Regions from separate parts of the Sutcliffiella cohnii genome, predicted to be linked through region 1. Evidence: riboswitches for the same ligand, from Rfam matches in the RefSeq annotation. Region 1 holds a riboswitch; each other region holds the start of a gene.

Region 1 (5,228 bases):
TTAACGCTTTTTTCACCACAGTCAGCCACCTACCCTACATATCGATAATAAATATTTTTTGCTTCCGTTATGTCTTTTGTCCCGTGGACAATCGCTCGCCCATCTTTAAATAAAACGAGACGTTGACTACCAATTTCTACTGATAAGAGAAAAGGATTTCGATCCACTTTTAACCCTTGGTCCGCAAATACCGATTCTATTTCTTCAAGATTTCTTTCTTGGTTCGTGTTCGGTCTAATTTGTACAGAGTCTCTTCCACAAAGCACCGCTGTTTTCGTTTGATTTTCGTAAGACAAGTATGGAAAGCTCCGACTTTCCCCACATGATAGACAAGAAGAATCTTTCATACTATTTACGTCGATGGAAGAATAGCGATTTTCCCAAAGGTCGAACGAAACTAACTTTTTCCTTAAACTTTTTTGATTACCAGTTAATATTTTTAACGCTTCCGCTACTTGGTGGGCAACAACCATTTGTACTGCTGGAGAAATAACTCCCACCGTATCACAAGTAGCACCACCTAACGGAACGGACTTTAATAAACATTGTAAACAAGGTGTTTCTCCTGGAAGAATCGTATAGGAAATCCCATAACTACCGACACAGGCACCATAAATCCAAGGTATATTATATTTTTGAGATAGGTCATTAATAATAAAACGAATATCAAAATTATCTGTTGCATCTAAAAGTAAAGAAACACCATCTATTAACGGTTCTAGTAAATCTGGTGTAGCATCTCCGACGATTGCTTCTATTTCAGTAGATGAGTTAATTTCTAGTAGTCTCGTTTTAGCAGCAACTGCTTTAGGAATTTTATGTTCAGCATCTAATTCCCCGTATAGTTGTTGGCGCTGTAAATTACTCCATTCTACGTAATCTCGATCGATAATCGTCATTTTCCCGACCCCAGCTCGAGAAAGTGCCTCGGCAATACCTGTACCGAGTGCACCTGCTCCCACTATGAGGACATGCTGTTCCGTTAATTGCTTTTGTCCATTTACCCCAATTGGTTTAAATAGTATCTGTCTAGAATAGCGTTCCATTAGCTAACACTCATTCCTTCAGTTGGGCTACTAGCAGTGGCATAACGTTTTTTCTCCATACGCCCAGCCTCAAAACCTAACCTTCCTGCTTCAATTGCTAGTTTCATTGCTTTTGCCATTTTCACTGGGTCTTTTGCAGCCGAAACAGCGGTGTTTAATAAAACTCCATCTGCTCCTAACTCCATCGCCTGAGCAGCATCAGCTGGTGAGCCAACTCCCGCATCCACAATAACTGGAACGTTTGATTGCTCGATAATAAAGCTTAAGTTGAGCGGATTGATAATTCCTTGACCAGATCCAATTGGAGAAGCTCCAGGCATTATTGCGTGTGAACCTAATTCTTCTAGTTTGCGAGCAAGTACAACATCATCTGAAGTGTACGGTAAAACGATAAACCCTTCTTTTAAAAGCTCTTCTGTTGCTTTTAACGTTTCAACAGGATCTGGTAGTAACGTTTTCCAGCAGCCAATTACTTCTACTTTAATCATGTCACATAATCCAGACGCTTTTGCTAATTTTGCAATGCGCACTGCTTCTTCCGCTGTTTTTGCCCCAGCAGTATTTGGAAGTAACGTATATTTCTCTAAGTCTAGTTTTTCTAAAAAGTTTGGTTGACTCGGTTCAAAGATGTTCATGCGACGTACCGCAAACGTTAAAATTTCTGATTCGGATACCGCAACCGCTTCTTTTTGTACTTCAAAGCTCGGGTATTTACCAGTTCCTAATAATAAACGTGATTCAAATTCATATGGTCCAATTTTTAACATGTTCATCCGCCTCCTACAAAATGTACTAATTCTAATTGATCGCCTTCTGCTAACGTAACTGATGGATGCGATTCTTTTTGTAAAATATCTCGGTTCTTTTCTACAATGACTACCTTTTGATCAAGGTGAAAATGTGCTAGCAAATCTTCTACTGTTCTAATATCATTAGGTAACTCTATTAGTTCACCATTTATCGTTACTTTCATGTTGTTATCACTCCTTTCAATCGTTCAAACGTAAACGCCTGTAAATAGGAAGGTAGTGTACGACCATCCATCATATCCGCAATAAGCTTTCCACTAATTGGGGATAGTAAAATACCGTTCCGATAATGACCTGTGCAGATAAATACGTTTTCTATTGTTGGGTGCACTCCAAGAAACGGTAACTCATCTATCGTTTGCGGTCGTATTCCAGCCCACGCCCTTTCAAACTGAGCTCGTTGAATATCAGGCAAAATGTCTATGGACGCTTGCATCAAGGAAGAGATTCCCTCAACTGAAACATGCTCCGAAAAACTATTAGGAATAGAAGTTGCACCAATAATTAAACGGTTTCCACTTTTCGGGACTACGTAACACCGTTGTGAAAAGATGGTACTTTTAATGAGAGGGCGTTCTGTAATGACAGACATACACTCACCTTTTACCGGATAGGTTGGTAGGTTTATATTCGCTTCCTTCAATAAACGGGCACTCCAAGCTCCATTTGCAACAACGATGTTTTCCCCATAAAAATCACCTATATTCGTATGAACACCTGTTATTTTTCCGCTCAACTCGGTGAACGAATATACTTCTACGAACTCTTTAACGGTTGCACCGAGGGCGACCGCACTTTTGCTAAATGCCTGTGTAAGTTGTATAGGGTTAACATGCCCATCATTCGGTATGTCCATAGCTCCGATGATACTATCACTTAATGATGATTCCATTTGTAGTGTTTCCTCACGGTCGAGCCATTTTGTATTCTCTCCGAATGAACGTTGTGCTTCAATTACAGATTGTAAATGAACTTTTTCCTCATCTGTTTTTGCGACTTTCAGCATGCCTTCTCTAACAAGCTCGATATCGATACCACACATCTCTTTTAACTCTTCTTGTAATCTAGGAAACATTTTTCTACTTTCCCTTGCTAGTTCAAACATTGGTCCAACTTCCGTCAACTCTACTTGAGCACCTAGCATCCCTGCTGCCGCTTTTGACGCTCCTAGGCCAACGGTTCCTTTTTCTAAAAGAAGGACGTTTCTCCCTGACTTTTGTAAATAGTAGGCTGCTGCATTTCCGATCACTCCACCACCAACAACGATTGCGTCCCAATTGTTATTCATTTCTCTCCTCCTTCCACATAGCTGCTATGACTTTCTTGAAACCTTTTTGCCATCAATACTGGGTTTTTGCTCTCCATTATTCCACTCATCACTGCAACACCGGAGGCTCCGGTGGAAGCTACTTGTTTTAAATTCTTTGGTGTAATTCCACCAATACCGATAATTGGAACAGAACTTTTCTCAGTCATTTCTTTAAGATTATCTATCCCACGTGGTTGCTGCCCAAGTTTTGAGGATGTAGTAAAAATATGGCCGTATAGTAAAAAGTCCGCACCGTTTTTTTCTGCATATGCTGCTTCTTCTATCGAATGGACAGAGCATCCAATTTCTAACCTAGGAAAAGATTGCTTTACTAACTGTACGTCTAAACTATGAAACGCAAGCTGAACACCACGCACCGAAAATGCTTGTGCAACATCAACTCGATCATTTACGATTAATTTGTTTGCAGGAACTCCACTTTTTAATATTTGTTCCAGTAATTGTGCTAGCTCTCTTGCCGTTTTTTCTTTTTCGCGAATATGTATTCTGTCTACATATGGATGGATACTTCTTAAAATGTTTGTTAACTCTTCGTTCGTTTTCTTTCCATCTGTAATAACATGTAGCTTCATAGATTGATAATCTCCTTTGTAATGCATATAGCGTTGACACTTACCTTAAAATCTACCTGTAAACTATGGAGCCTTTAGAGATAGTCCGTTCCTCTTCGCTGCGTGAACTTGCTTTCCGCGGGGAGGGAGTCAAGTTCCCTCCGCTCCGATCCACTCTCTGTTTTAAATATTAGTACTACAATCTTTACTAAAAGACGTCATAGAACAAATCCTTACTAGCATAATACTAAACAAAAAACCACTCTTTTCGCCTAAGCGTAAAGAGTGGTTTGTATGAATGAATAGTATATTTCTATACAATATATTTACCCACTTCCCTACGCTGGTATTAACCAGATCAGGTTCGAAGGGTCTGGAAACAATTTATTCCATCTCAGTCATTTCGACTCCCCTAGTGAAAAGTTCTTATTAAATTGTGTAAATAAAGTATAGCATACTAACCAATTTTTTAAAATAAAAGTGAACTTAATATCTAACATCCGTTATCGAAAAGTAAGGGAAAAAGGTAGCTGAAACAAAAGAGATAAGTAATACCATTAATAAAACTGTTGTAAATATTACGTCATTTTTTGAGTACTTTACTTGATAATAATAGGTGCGATTTTTTTGTTGTGAAAATTTTTTTGCTTCCATCGCCACTGCGATTCGATGCGCCCTTCTGATGCTTTGTGATAATAAAGGTATACTATATAAAGTGACCTTTTGTATGATAGCTTTCATACCTTTTTCCTGTTTAATCCCTCTAACTTTTAACGCTTTTTGTAAAGTAAAAAATTCTTCTACCATAATTGGCAGGAGCCGAATAGACGCGAGAAAACTGTAAGCATACTTTGGCGGTAGCTTCCATTGCTGCATAAGAGAATAAAATAAAAGAACCGGCTTCGTTGTTAGCGCGAATAGTAAACCTAAAAACGCAAACACTAATGCTCTTAATCCAATATGAACTCCTCGATAAAAGCTTTCTTCACTTATGTGAACAATTCCTAATTGAAACCATGTTGTATCACCTTTACCGAACAAAATCATCGTCACAGCAGAAGAGAAAAATAGAATGGTAAATGGTAGGAGAAGAACGACCTTTACCTTCCAACTATGTCCCGTTGACGTTATATAGAGCAATAACATAAATAGTGTCATATTCACTAATACATTTATGTTATGTATGAAGAGGACTGCTACAAAGAGGAGGACAATTGCTATTAACTTGAAACTCGGATTCACTCGATGCAACCACGTTTCGTTAACTTGTAATGACCATTGCATCGTGTACGGACCTCTCTTTCTCTATTACTTCTACTACTTCTCCACTCTCCACTACTAACACTTTATCTGCAAAATGCTCAACAATATGCTCATCATGTGTAACCATCACAACACATACCCCCTCTTCTTTGAGCTGTTGTAACCATTCAAGCATCGAAAAAGTATTTCGACTATCCTGGCCGAATGTAGGTTCATCTAAAAGGAGTAC
Region 2 (5,228 bases), 1.2 Mb from region 1:
GTACTTGTGAAAAAGTGAACAGCCACTCTCTTTCATTTATGTTAGCTGAGGAACCAACAGAAACTATATTTGCTTTTCCACACAAAAATCCATCTGCAGTTTTTAACCTTACTAAAAAAGAAGCAGAATTGGTAGGTTGTTCAACTAAATTTTCAACTAAATATAGATCTTCTTGATGAATGTGTTCTCTAATAGGTTTTCCAATTAATTTAGAATTGTCCATGTTTAATAATGTCTCACTAGAAGTTGAGCAATATTTTATCTTTCCCAATTGGTCAATTACTAAAAATAAGCTTATGTTATTACTATCTGGATCAGATTGGTCTATTTCAGATTGAACAGGAGAATGGTAATATCCCATAACTTCCCCCCCTAATCATTTTATATATTAATATATTTAATTTGGTTTTAATTATACAATATATTCCGAATTTTTTCTAAACTTTTTCATCAATATGTAGATTCATGTCTTTTTTTTGCATATCACCTGTTCATTTACAGAAATAAATACTTTGGATTTTTTATATTTTACTATAAAATATATGGTAATGACGTATACATAACAAGGGGGAAATGTTCATGAACAATAGAGAAACTGTTGCTTTCGTAGGTACTGGGGTAATGGGGAATAGTATGGCTGGCCATTTATTAAGAGCTGGCTATCATGTTAACGTGTACACAAGAACAAAAGAAAAAGCAGAAAATTTAATAAGCTCTGGAGCAAAATGGTGTTCTACCCCAGCTGAAGCTGTAGCTGATGCGAAATATACGATTACAATCGTTGGTTACCCAAAAGATGTTGAAGAAGTTTATTTCGGAAAAGATGGAATATTAGAAAATGCAAAGCAAGGTTCTTTCGTCATTGATATGACAACATCAACGCCTTCATTAGCAAAAAAGATTTATGCAGCAGCAAAAGAAAAAGGGATTTATAGTTTAGATGCACCTGTATCAGGTGGAGACGTTGGTGCTAAAGAAGCTCGCCTTACCATTATGGTAGGTGGTGATAAAGATGCATATAAAACATGCCTACCTCTGTTCGAAAGAATGGGTAAAAATATCGTATTACAAGGTGAGGCTGGCTCAGGACAACATACGAAAATGTGCAATCAAATTGCGATTGCCACAAATATGATCGGAGTATGTGAATCACTTGCATATGCAAAGAGCTCTGGGCTAGATCCTGTGAAAGTGTTAGAAACGATAACGACTGGTGCTGCAAATAGTTTTTCCCTTAGTAAGTTAGCACCTAGAATACTTGCAGGTGATTTTGAACCCGGTTTTTATGTGAAGCATTTTATTAAAGATATGGGGATTGCCTTAGCTGAGGCTGAAGCAATGGGGTTAAAACTGCCTGGGCTTTCTTTAGCTATCGATATGTATGAAGAGCTTGCCAATAAAGGAGAAGAAAATAGCGGTACACAAGCGTTGTATAAATTATGGGAAATGTAATATTAATGTATTAATAGTAAAATAAAAAGCTGCTTCCTCGCATAGAAGCAGCTTTATAAGTTTTAAGCGTTTGCTTTAAAAAACTTCGGATAAAATTTATATATAATTACTAGTATCGCTATTGTAATAAGCATTTCTGGAACTAAATAAGACAAGTTATAAATAATAGAATATAATACAACCGGTATTCCATCTGGAGCATATTCACCGAACCAAATTACTCCTGAAAGGAAATGACTTATTAAACGTAATGCGGTTCCAAATATCATACCAACTACAATTGTACGAATAGTTACTCCTTTTACGGCAAAAATAGCGGCGAATCCTAACAGTGCAAATGGTAATGGGTAATCTAGAATAAGTTGCGCAGGATGAACAACATAACCTCCTGTTAACCAATTAATAACCCCTACTAATAGTCCGGTTACAACCCCCGCTTTCCAACCTCGTCTAAAAGCAATAACAAAGATTGGAACCATAATTAAAGATATAGATCCACCGTACGCCCAAAGCGCACCAAATTTCACATAGCTTAAAATAACTGCAAGTGCTGCCATCATAGATATTTCTACCATTGTGACTAAACGTTCTCTTTCCATCTGTCTCTCCCTTTCATGTATCCACTAGAAGGCTAGATTAAAGGAACATTTAGAAACGGTTAGAATAAAATAACAACCACTTCCCTACGCTAGTATAAACTAGATCAGGTTCCAAGAGTTAAGGTGTTCACCTCTCTCAGCCTTATCGGCACCTCTAGTGGACTTTCATTTACTTTTCCAATCAATATTGTAACATAATTTTAACAAAAGGGGAAAATTTTAATTGGAACACTATGAAATATCGATTCCTCGTAAATACTCTAGCATAACGTGAACCGCTACACGACTCGTCATATCCCGAAAATCGATTGTTGGATCTATTTCTACAATATCTATTCCACACACTTTATCGTGTTGAGCTACCTTATATACAGCTTCTAACAATTCACGAGAAGTCATGCCTCCGGGACCTAATGCTGGACAACCTGGAGCGTATGCTTGGTCGAGTACATCCATGTCAACTGAGATGTAAATATGATCCACTTTGCCTTGTAAATATTCCAGCGATTCTTCTATAACACACAATATCCCTTTTTCTTGAACATCTTTCATCGTAGAAATACGAATACCTTTCTCAAGAGCAAATTGATGATAATATTCGCTATTAGAGTAGTTTCGAATCCCCACTTGTACTAGGTGGGCACCTTGAAGGACTTCATCCGAAAGTAACCTATTGAATGGTGTACCATTAGTTGGCCCACCATCTTCCGTATTTCTTAAGTCATGATGTGCATCAAATTGAATAACACCAATTGTACCGGCCTTTGCGTTACTCATTCCTTTTACTAGCGAATAAGTAATAGAATGATCCCCACCTATAAAAATAGGGTGTAGGGACGGATTTTCCCTAATTAGCTTCTCTATACTTTGTTCAATGCGGCGATAGCTTTCTTTTATATCTGTTGCATGCATGAGCACATCTCCACAATCGGTAAGTTTACTAGATTGCAGGTCTTCTCTAGTCTCTACTGCATATGTTGAATAGTTGTGAAAAAGTTTTCTTACAGTAGCAGGAGTGAAGCATGCCCCAGAATGACTAATAGATGGCTTGGATAAAGGAACACCAATAACGGCTGTTCCTTTTATCTCCTCTATGCCATTCCACTCCTGTAACAGAGAAGCTGCTTTTTTGTAGTAGCGATCTGTAAACAGTGGACTGCCAGCTTTTTGAATAAACGTTTCCTTATCCAACATAGGCCCCACCTTTCGCTACTTCTTCTCCGTTTAAATAAACTGTATTCGTGTGGTTTACCCCGTAATGATAAGGAACATATAAATAGTTTGGCGCATTCCATACAACTACATTTGCTTTACGTCCTACTTTTAATGCGCCTGCACTACTCCCACGATTAATAGCATGTGCAGAATTAATCGTGACAGCATTCCAAATTTCTTCTGGCGTGAGCTTTAACTTTAGCATTGCTAAGTTCATAATTAGTTGAATGTTTTCGGTAGGAGAGCTACCCGGATTAAAATCTGTCGCTAGTGCAACCGCGGTACCGTTATCAATCATTTCCCTTCCGCGAGCGTAACCTTCTTTATTTAAATAAAATGTCGTACCAGGAAGTAAGACAGCTATTACTTCAGAATTACCTAACTCTTTAACAGCTCTATCAGATGCAGCAATTAAATGATCTGCTGAAATTGCTCCAAGTTCGATTGCTAACTCTGTACCTCCTAAAGAGACAATTTCATCTGCATGTATTTTCAATTTGAATCCAGCTTCTTTTGCAGAAGCTAAGTATCGGGCTGACTGCTCTACGTTGAATACAGCTTCCTCACAAAATATATCAACAAATTCTGCTAAATCTTCTTCTTTTAGCTTCTGAAACATTTGTTTCATTAACTGTAAAAACTCCTCTGACTTTCCTTTATATTCGTTTGGAATAGCATGTGCCCCTAGAAATGTTCTCGGGATGTCTATTTCATATTCCTCCGCTAATTGTTTCGCAACTTGTAGCTGCTTTAACTCTGTATCTAGATCTAAACCGTATCCACTCTTTGCCTCTACCGTTGTAATTCCATAACTAATCAGTCTTTCTAGATGAAAACTAGCTTTTTCTAGTAAATTCTCAAAACTAGCTTTGCGTGTTGCTTCTACAGTTGAAAGAATTCCTCCACCTTGCTGTAAGATTTCTAAATATGGTACTCCTTGCTGTTTTAAAGACATTTCGTGTTCCCTTGAACCTCCAAAAACTAAATGTGTATGGGGGTCAACTAGTCCTGGAGATACTAGCTTTCCACTACAATCTATCACTTTTTTACTCTTCAAATTTAGAGCCTCTGCTGTCGTACCAACAAATTGAATGACTCCATCTTTCCATCCAATCGCTCCATTTTCTATTAGGGGAAGCTTACTCATTTCCTCCCCGTGCACTTGATGATCGTGACCGTGATCCATCGTTAACAACTGACTACAATTTATTAATAGAGAATCTAGCATTATACATCCTCCTTCAACATCGGAATATGAACGCCACGTTCTTTAGCAACCTCTACCGCTTTTGAGTACCCTGCATCGACATGTCGTACGACTCCCATTCCTGGGTCAGAAGTTAAAACACGCTCTAATCGTTTCGCTGCATCATCTGTACCATCTGCGACAATAACCATCCCTGCATGAAGAGAATACCCCATACCTACTCCACCACCATGGTGTACAGAAACCCAACTAGCACCATTCACTCCATTAATTAACGCATTTAAAATTGGCCAATCCGCCACTGCATCACTACCATCTAACATTCCTTCTGTTTCCCGATTAGGAGATGCAACGGAGCCACAATCTAAATGATCACGGCCGATTACGATGGGAGCTTTTAACTCTCCGCTTGCAACCATATCATTAATTATTTTGCCAAAACGGGCTCTCTCCCCATAGCCTAACCAGCAAATACGTGAAGGTAAGCCTTGAAATGCTACTTTTTCTCGCGCCATTTTAATCCAATTACATAAATGTGTATTATAAGAAAACTCTCGTAAAATAACTTCGTCCGTTATATATATATCTTCTGGGTCACCTGATAGTGCAACCCAACGGAATGGCCCCTTCCCTTCACAAAATTGTGGGCGAATGTATGCTGGTACGAAGCCAGGGAATTGGAATGCGTCCTGTACACCTTCATCAAAGGCTACTTGGCGAATGTTATTTCCGTAATCAAACGTAATTGCACCTTT
Region 3 (5,228 bases), 380 kb from region 1:
GTGCTCGCTCCAGACTTTTCAAAATCGAATACAGCTTATGCATATTACACATACGAGGACAGTTCGGGGCAGTTCAATCGTATTGTGACACTACGCTTAGAGAAAAATGCTTGGACAGAAGATAAGTTGCTTCTTGATAAAATTCCAAGTGGTCCACGCCATCATGGAGGGAGATTAAAAATAGGTCCTGACGAAAAGCTATACGCTACAACAGGTGATGCGTCTGTAGAAGAAATAGCCCAAGATTTAACTTCTTTAGGTGGAAAAATTTTAAGAATGAATTTGGATGGATCACTTCCATCTGATAACCCATTTCCGAACTCCTACGTTTATAGTTACGGGCTTAGAAATCCTCAAGGGATTACATGGTCACCTGATGGGACACTTTACTCAACAGATCACGGCAACAATAGAAACGATGAGGTAAATAAGATCGAAGCTGGTCTCAACTATGGTTGGCCAATCATTGAAGGAAATGAACAAAAAGAAGGATTAGTTCCGCCGTTATTTACTTCAGGAGTTGAGGAAACTTGGGCACCTTCTGGAATGGATTATGAAGATGGAAATTTATACGTTGGTGCTCTTAGAGGTACTGCCTTATTGCAATTTAACCTCGAAACAGGGGAAAAACAGGAAATAATAACAAGTCTCGGGAGAATCCGTGATGTATTGATTGAAGGTAATTATCTTTATTTTATTAGTAACAATACGGACGGCCGAGGAGCTCCTCAACCAAATGATGATAAACTTTACAGAATCGAACTATCAGTTTCCAATTAATATTCGTAAAGCCAGTCCTATACTTAGTATAGGGTCTGGTTTTTTTTTGATAATTAACTATTCAATGGACAAATAATAACATGTTAAAATAAAGTAAATCCCCATGTAAATGTTGTAGAAACTAAGACGTTGGGAGAGGGAAAATGTTTACGTTTGAAGAAAAGAAATACATGTTGTCCGTTTTAAAAAAGCAAAAGACAAAAGCATTTTTTAGAAAAACGCCTGAAGTAAACGATAGATTAATTGAAAAACTAGAACAAATGATTCGTAACGAAGAAGTGAACGAACGTGAATTGAGAAACAAATTTTAATTCGAAGAGAATCATCAAAAAGGTGCGCAAATAGAACATTTCGCACCTTTTTAACTTAAAGGAAACTTAGTGAAGTTATGGGAAAGAAGCAAAGAGGTGGTCAGTTTGGAGAAATCACATAATGAAAAGTCTGCGACTGTAATTGGTGCTGGTATAGGTGGCCTTTGTACGGCTATTGCTTTACAACAGAAAGGATGGAACGTTTCTGTTTACGATAAAGCTACAGAACTCAAGGATGTTGGTGCAGGGATTGTATTGTCTGCGAATGCCTTAAAAGTGTTGGGAAAATTAGGACTAGCACTTGAGATCAGAAAAAAGGGTGCCCCGGTTAAAAAGGCCGAAATTAGAACATGGGACGGAAAACCACTAGTGAATGTACCTGTTCATGAACAGGCACAGAGATATGGGAGTTATAGCTATTTAATATACCGTCCCAGCTTACAAAAAGTATTACATGCGGCATTATATGAGAATACAGTGAATCTTAAAAAAAGATTAGTACATATAGAACAGCGTGATTCAAAAGTAAGTGTAGGCTTTGAAGATGGCGAAGTAGTTAAAGATAATTTAGTCATTGGTGCTGATGGGATACACTCCGAAGTTAGAAAAAGGGTAATTGGTCCAAGCCCTTTACGTTATTCTGGTTTTACAGCTATTAGAGGAATTTCTGTCTATGAGGATGCACGTTTCCCTATGGAACTAGGTGGAGGTTTCGAAGCATGGGGCCATGGAAAAAGGTTCGGGTTCTCCCATTTAGGAAAAGGAAGAATCTTTTGGTTTGCAGCTATAAATAGTGAAAGTGGCACTATTATTAATTCCCCTCATCCAAAGAAAATCGCTTTAGATCATTTTAGCGGCTGGTGGGAGCCAGTTACTAACATGATCGAAGCAACAGAAGAATCGAATATAATTGTTCATGAAATTTTTGATAGAAAACCGATGAACACGTGGAGTAACGGAAAGATTACACTGCTCGGTGATGCTGCCCATCCGATGCTACCAAATTTAGGACAAGGTGGGGCGCAAGCGATGGAAGATGCATTAGTGCTCTCTCGCTGTCTTGACGATTACCCGAATGAAGTTGAGAAAGCATTAAAACAGTATGAAGAAATAAGATACGGCCGAACTGCTAAAGTCGTAAAAGGTTCTAGAGCAATGGGAAGAATGATGCAACTCGAAAATCCAATTGCAATTTTTATTAGAAATCAACTGTTACGGAACAGTCCAGACTCTCTTAAAATGAAACGGTTAGAATGGCTTCTAGGACACGAAGTATAGGAGCTAGTAATTTGTGATAGAAGTAATAAAGTATGCCCATAATATGAAACCGTCAGAGCATCATCTTCATATAAAGAAGAAGCTGAGTTAATGAGATATAAAGATATGGGTTAGGTATATAGTTACATAAGCTTCTTAAATCAATTTTAAAAAAGCGTTGTGGATATTAATCCAAAACGCTTTTTTAATATCTACAAAGATGATCTATATAACTTGAATAGATTTAATTGGCACAGGCCATGTTTCTTGTGTATATGCCATTGTCCAAAATTGATGCTCTAACTGTGTGCTCGTAATAAAGTGGTCACGCATGCGTTTTTTTTCGTATTCACTAGCTTTGGCCGCACAAGCATCTATTTTATCCATAAATGTTTGTGTGATGGTGCTAACTTCCTTGTCACCATAAAATGTAATCCATTCGTAGAAAGGGTGAGTTGGTGTCGGTTTTACTTCCTTTATCAGCTTTCTACCAATTTCCCAATACGTCCAGGGACAAGGTGCTAGTGCAGCAAGTGTTTCGCCAAGTGTACCGTTTGTAGCAGCCTCCATCATATGGCGTGTGTAATGATGGGCGGTTGGAGCAAGTGGAGCTTTTTGTAAATCCTCGTACCGAACACCTGCAACCTTACAAAAGTTATTGTGCGGATGTATTTCTGCATTTAAGACAAACCCTATTTGCTCCTGGAAAAACGTCATATCTTCTCTGTCTGTACATTTAGAAACCGCAAGACCATAAATACGGCAAAATGTCGTTAAGTATTCATAATCTTGTTGTACGTAATGAATGAGTGCTTCTTTCGGTACATTTCCTTCTCCAATTCCTTTTACAAAAGGATGTTCAAAAATTGCTTCAAAGATTGGGTCTGCTTCCTGTCTTAACTGTTTTGAAAATGTCATGTAGTATTCCTCCTCCAAATTAATATAAGAAGAACACCCACATTCACCCATGGAAGACAATGCGAAAGGGGGTACGCATGAGCTCTTTTTACAACATAAAAAAGCTCCTCTTCCATGGAAAAGAGAAGCATGAGCATACGAAACGTACTCGATGCACCACTTTCCTCCGCTGGTATAAACCAGATCAGGTTCAAAGGGTCCGACGCGTAAAGCGACGTCTCAGCCTATTGGCTCCCCTAGTGGATATCCTATTCCATATACTACATGAATTTAGACATTATTCAATATACAATTGGAAAAATAGTTAATTTTTACTAAAATGTATCGTGATGCTATGTTTTTAATTGTTACTATAGAAATAAGTAGTAAACAAAAAAAGAAAATTAATCTCAAATCTGTCACAAAATAAATCAGTTAATCGTCTTGTTTGTAAAATAGGAGGATGATAACAATGAAGAATACAGAAAGAAATTGTGTTGTAATTGGTGGAGGGATTGCTGGACTTACTGCTTCTATTTATTTAGCACGTGCAGGATTATCCGTTACATTAATCGAAAAAACTAAAACAATAGGTGGTCGGGCAAAAACAGAAGTGATGGATGGTAGTTATGTCAATCTCGGACCACATGCCTTATATTCAAAAGGAAAAAGTTTAGAAATATTAGCGGAATTAGGCATCTCTCCAAAAGGAAATAGCCCTGCCATCGGGGGAAAGGTGTTTTACAATGATTCACCGTATAACCTTCCCGCCAACCCTTTCTCTGTATTAACTAGTGATTTATTTAGTTGGAGAGGGAAAATGGAATTACTCCGCTTTTTTATACTTTTACAAACAAAAAAATTAAAGAGCAACCGAGAGATCTCCGTTGACCAATGGCTTCATGAAAATATAAAGGATGAACGTGTTCAGAAATTTATTCTCATGCTTATACGTTTATCTTCTTACTGTAACGACCCTGATAGGCTTCGTGCCGAAGTTGCATTTAAGCAGCTGCAATTAGGAAAAGCCATTTATGTTCATAACGGTTGGCAGTCAATTATAGAGGAGTTAAAAGAGAAAGCGGAAAAATTAGGTGTCATTATTCAAGCGGGAGCCTCCGTTCAACAAATAAAAGGGAAATTTCCACAGTTTGAAGTGAAATTAAGTAACAATAAATCAATCTTCACACCATATATTTTATCAACAGCAAGCCCAAATGAGTTGAGGAAATTCCTTCAGGGCTATGAAATAGATGCAATCAATGAACTTATACCAGTCCGGGCAGCATGTCTGGATATAGTGCTAAACAAAACACCGAATCCTACAGTATCATTCGCCTTGAGCATGGACCAACCACTCTATTTTTCTAATCATTCCAACGTCGCAACATTAAGTGACAATCAAAGCCACTCCGTCATACACGTAATGAAATATTTGAGCATTAATGAACCTAGAACGGATTTAAAACAGGAGCTCGAACAGTTTCTTAGTCGAGTTCAACCAGGCTGGGAAAAACATGTTATATCAAAACGTTACCTACCGAACATAACAGTAACTAATAGCATGATGAAAAAACAAAAAAATGAAATGGAGCAGATTCCAGGGTTATTTATTGCCGGAGATTGGGTTGGCGCAGAGGGAATGTTAGTTGACAGTTCTTTTTTTAGTGCAAAGCAAGCGGCCATGAGCATTATTGAATTAAATGAAAAAATGGGAGTGTAGCGAGGATGGAAATGGAGGAAGCATATACGCAGTATAAACCGCTACTTTTATCCATATCTTATCAGATGGCAGGAAGTATGACGGAAGCGGAAGATATCGTTCATGATATTTTTATAGATTTTCATAAGATTGATAAGAACAATATTAAAGATTATAAATCGTATTTGTGTAAAATGGCCACTAATCGAACGATTGACCATCTAAAATCCGCGAGTAAAAGAAGAGAACATTATATCGGACCGTGGCTCCCTGAACCGTTA

What was found. Region 1 has a riboswitch for thiamine pyrophosphate ahead of tenI (thiazole tautomerase TenI). Riboswitches for the same ligand answer to the same signal wherever they lie in the genome.
Region 2: it holds a riboswitch for thiamine pyrophosphate, as region 1 does, so the genes downstream of both, thiT (energy-coupled thiamine transporter ThiT) here and tenI (thiazole tautomerase TenI) in region 1, are expected to answer to the same signal.
Region 3: it holds a riboswitch for thiamine pyrophosphate, as region 1 does, so the genes downstream of both, tenA (thiaminase II) here and tenI (thiazole tautomerase TenI) in region 1, are expected to answer to the same signal.

Annotation. Positions count from the first base shown of each region.
Region 1 is NZ_CP018866.1:765,101-770,328, reverse strand. It holds gene thiD (bifunctional hydroxymethylpyrimidine kinase/phosphomethylpyrimidine kinase) at 1-19, opposite strand, end outside; gene BC6307_RS03710 (thiazole biosynthesis adenylyltransferase ThiF) at 30-1,046, opposite strand; gene BC6307_RS03705 (thiazole synthase) at 1,046-1,813, opposite strand; gene thiS (sulfur carrier protein ThiS) at 1,816-2,019, opposite strand; gene thiO (glycine oxidase ThiO) at 2,016-3,143, opposite strand; gene tenI (thiazole tautomerase TenI) at 3,140-3,757, opposite strand; TPP riboswitch at 4,055-4,160, opposite strand; gene BC6307_RS03685 (energy-coupling factor transporter transmembrane component T family protein) at 4,223-5,020, opposite strand; gene BC6307_RS03680 (ABC transporter ATP-binding protein) at 4,998-5,228, opposite strand, start outside.
Region 2 is NZ_CP018866.1:1,918,454-1,923,681, reverse strand. It holds gene BC6307_RS09495 (ATP-binding protein) at 1-361, opposite strand, end outside; gene BC6307_RS09490 (NAD(P)-dependent oxidoreductase) at 580-1,452, shown strand; gene thiT (energy-coupled thiamine transporter ThiT) at 1,515-2,051, opposite strand; TPP riboswitch at 2,116-2,217, opposite strand; gene hutG (formimidoylglutamase) at 2,283-3,245, opposite strand; gene hutI (imidazolonepropionase) at 3,235-4,494, opposite strand; gene hutU (urocanate hydratase) at 4,494-5,228, opposite strand, start outside.
Region 3 is NZ_CP018866.1:1,142,609-1,147,836, forward strand. It holds gene BC6307_RS05565 (PQQ-dependent sugar dehydrogenase) at 1-780, shown strand, start outside; gene BC6307_RS24725 (hypothetical protein) at 924-1,091, shown strand; gene BC6307_RS05570 (FAD-dependent monooxygenase) at 1,188-2,369, shown strand; gene tenA (thiaminase II) at 2,574-3,266, opposite strand; TPP riboswitch at 3,411-3,514, opposite strand; gene BC6307_RS05580 (phytoene desaturase family protein) at 3,718-4,968, shown strand; gene BC6307_RS05585 (RNA polymerase sigma-70 factor) at 4,974-5,228, shown strand, end outside.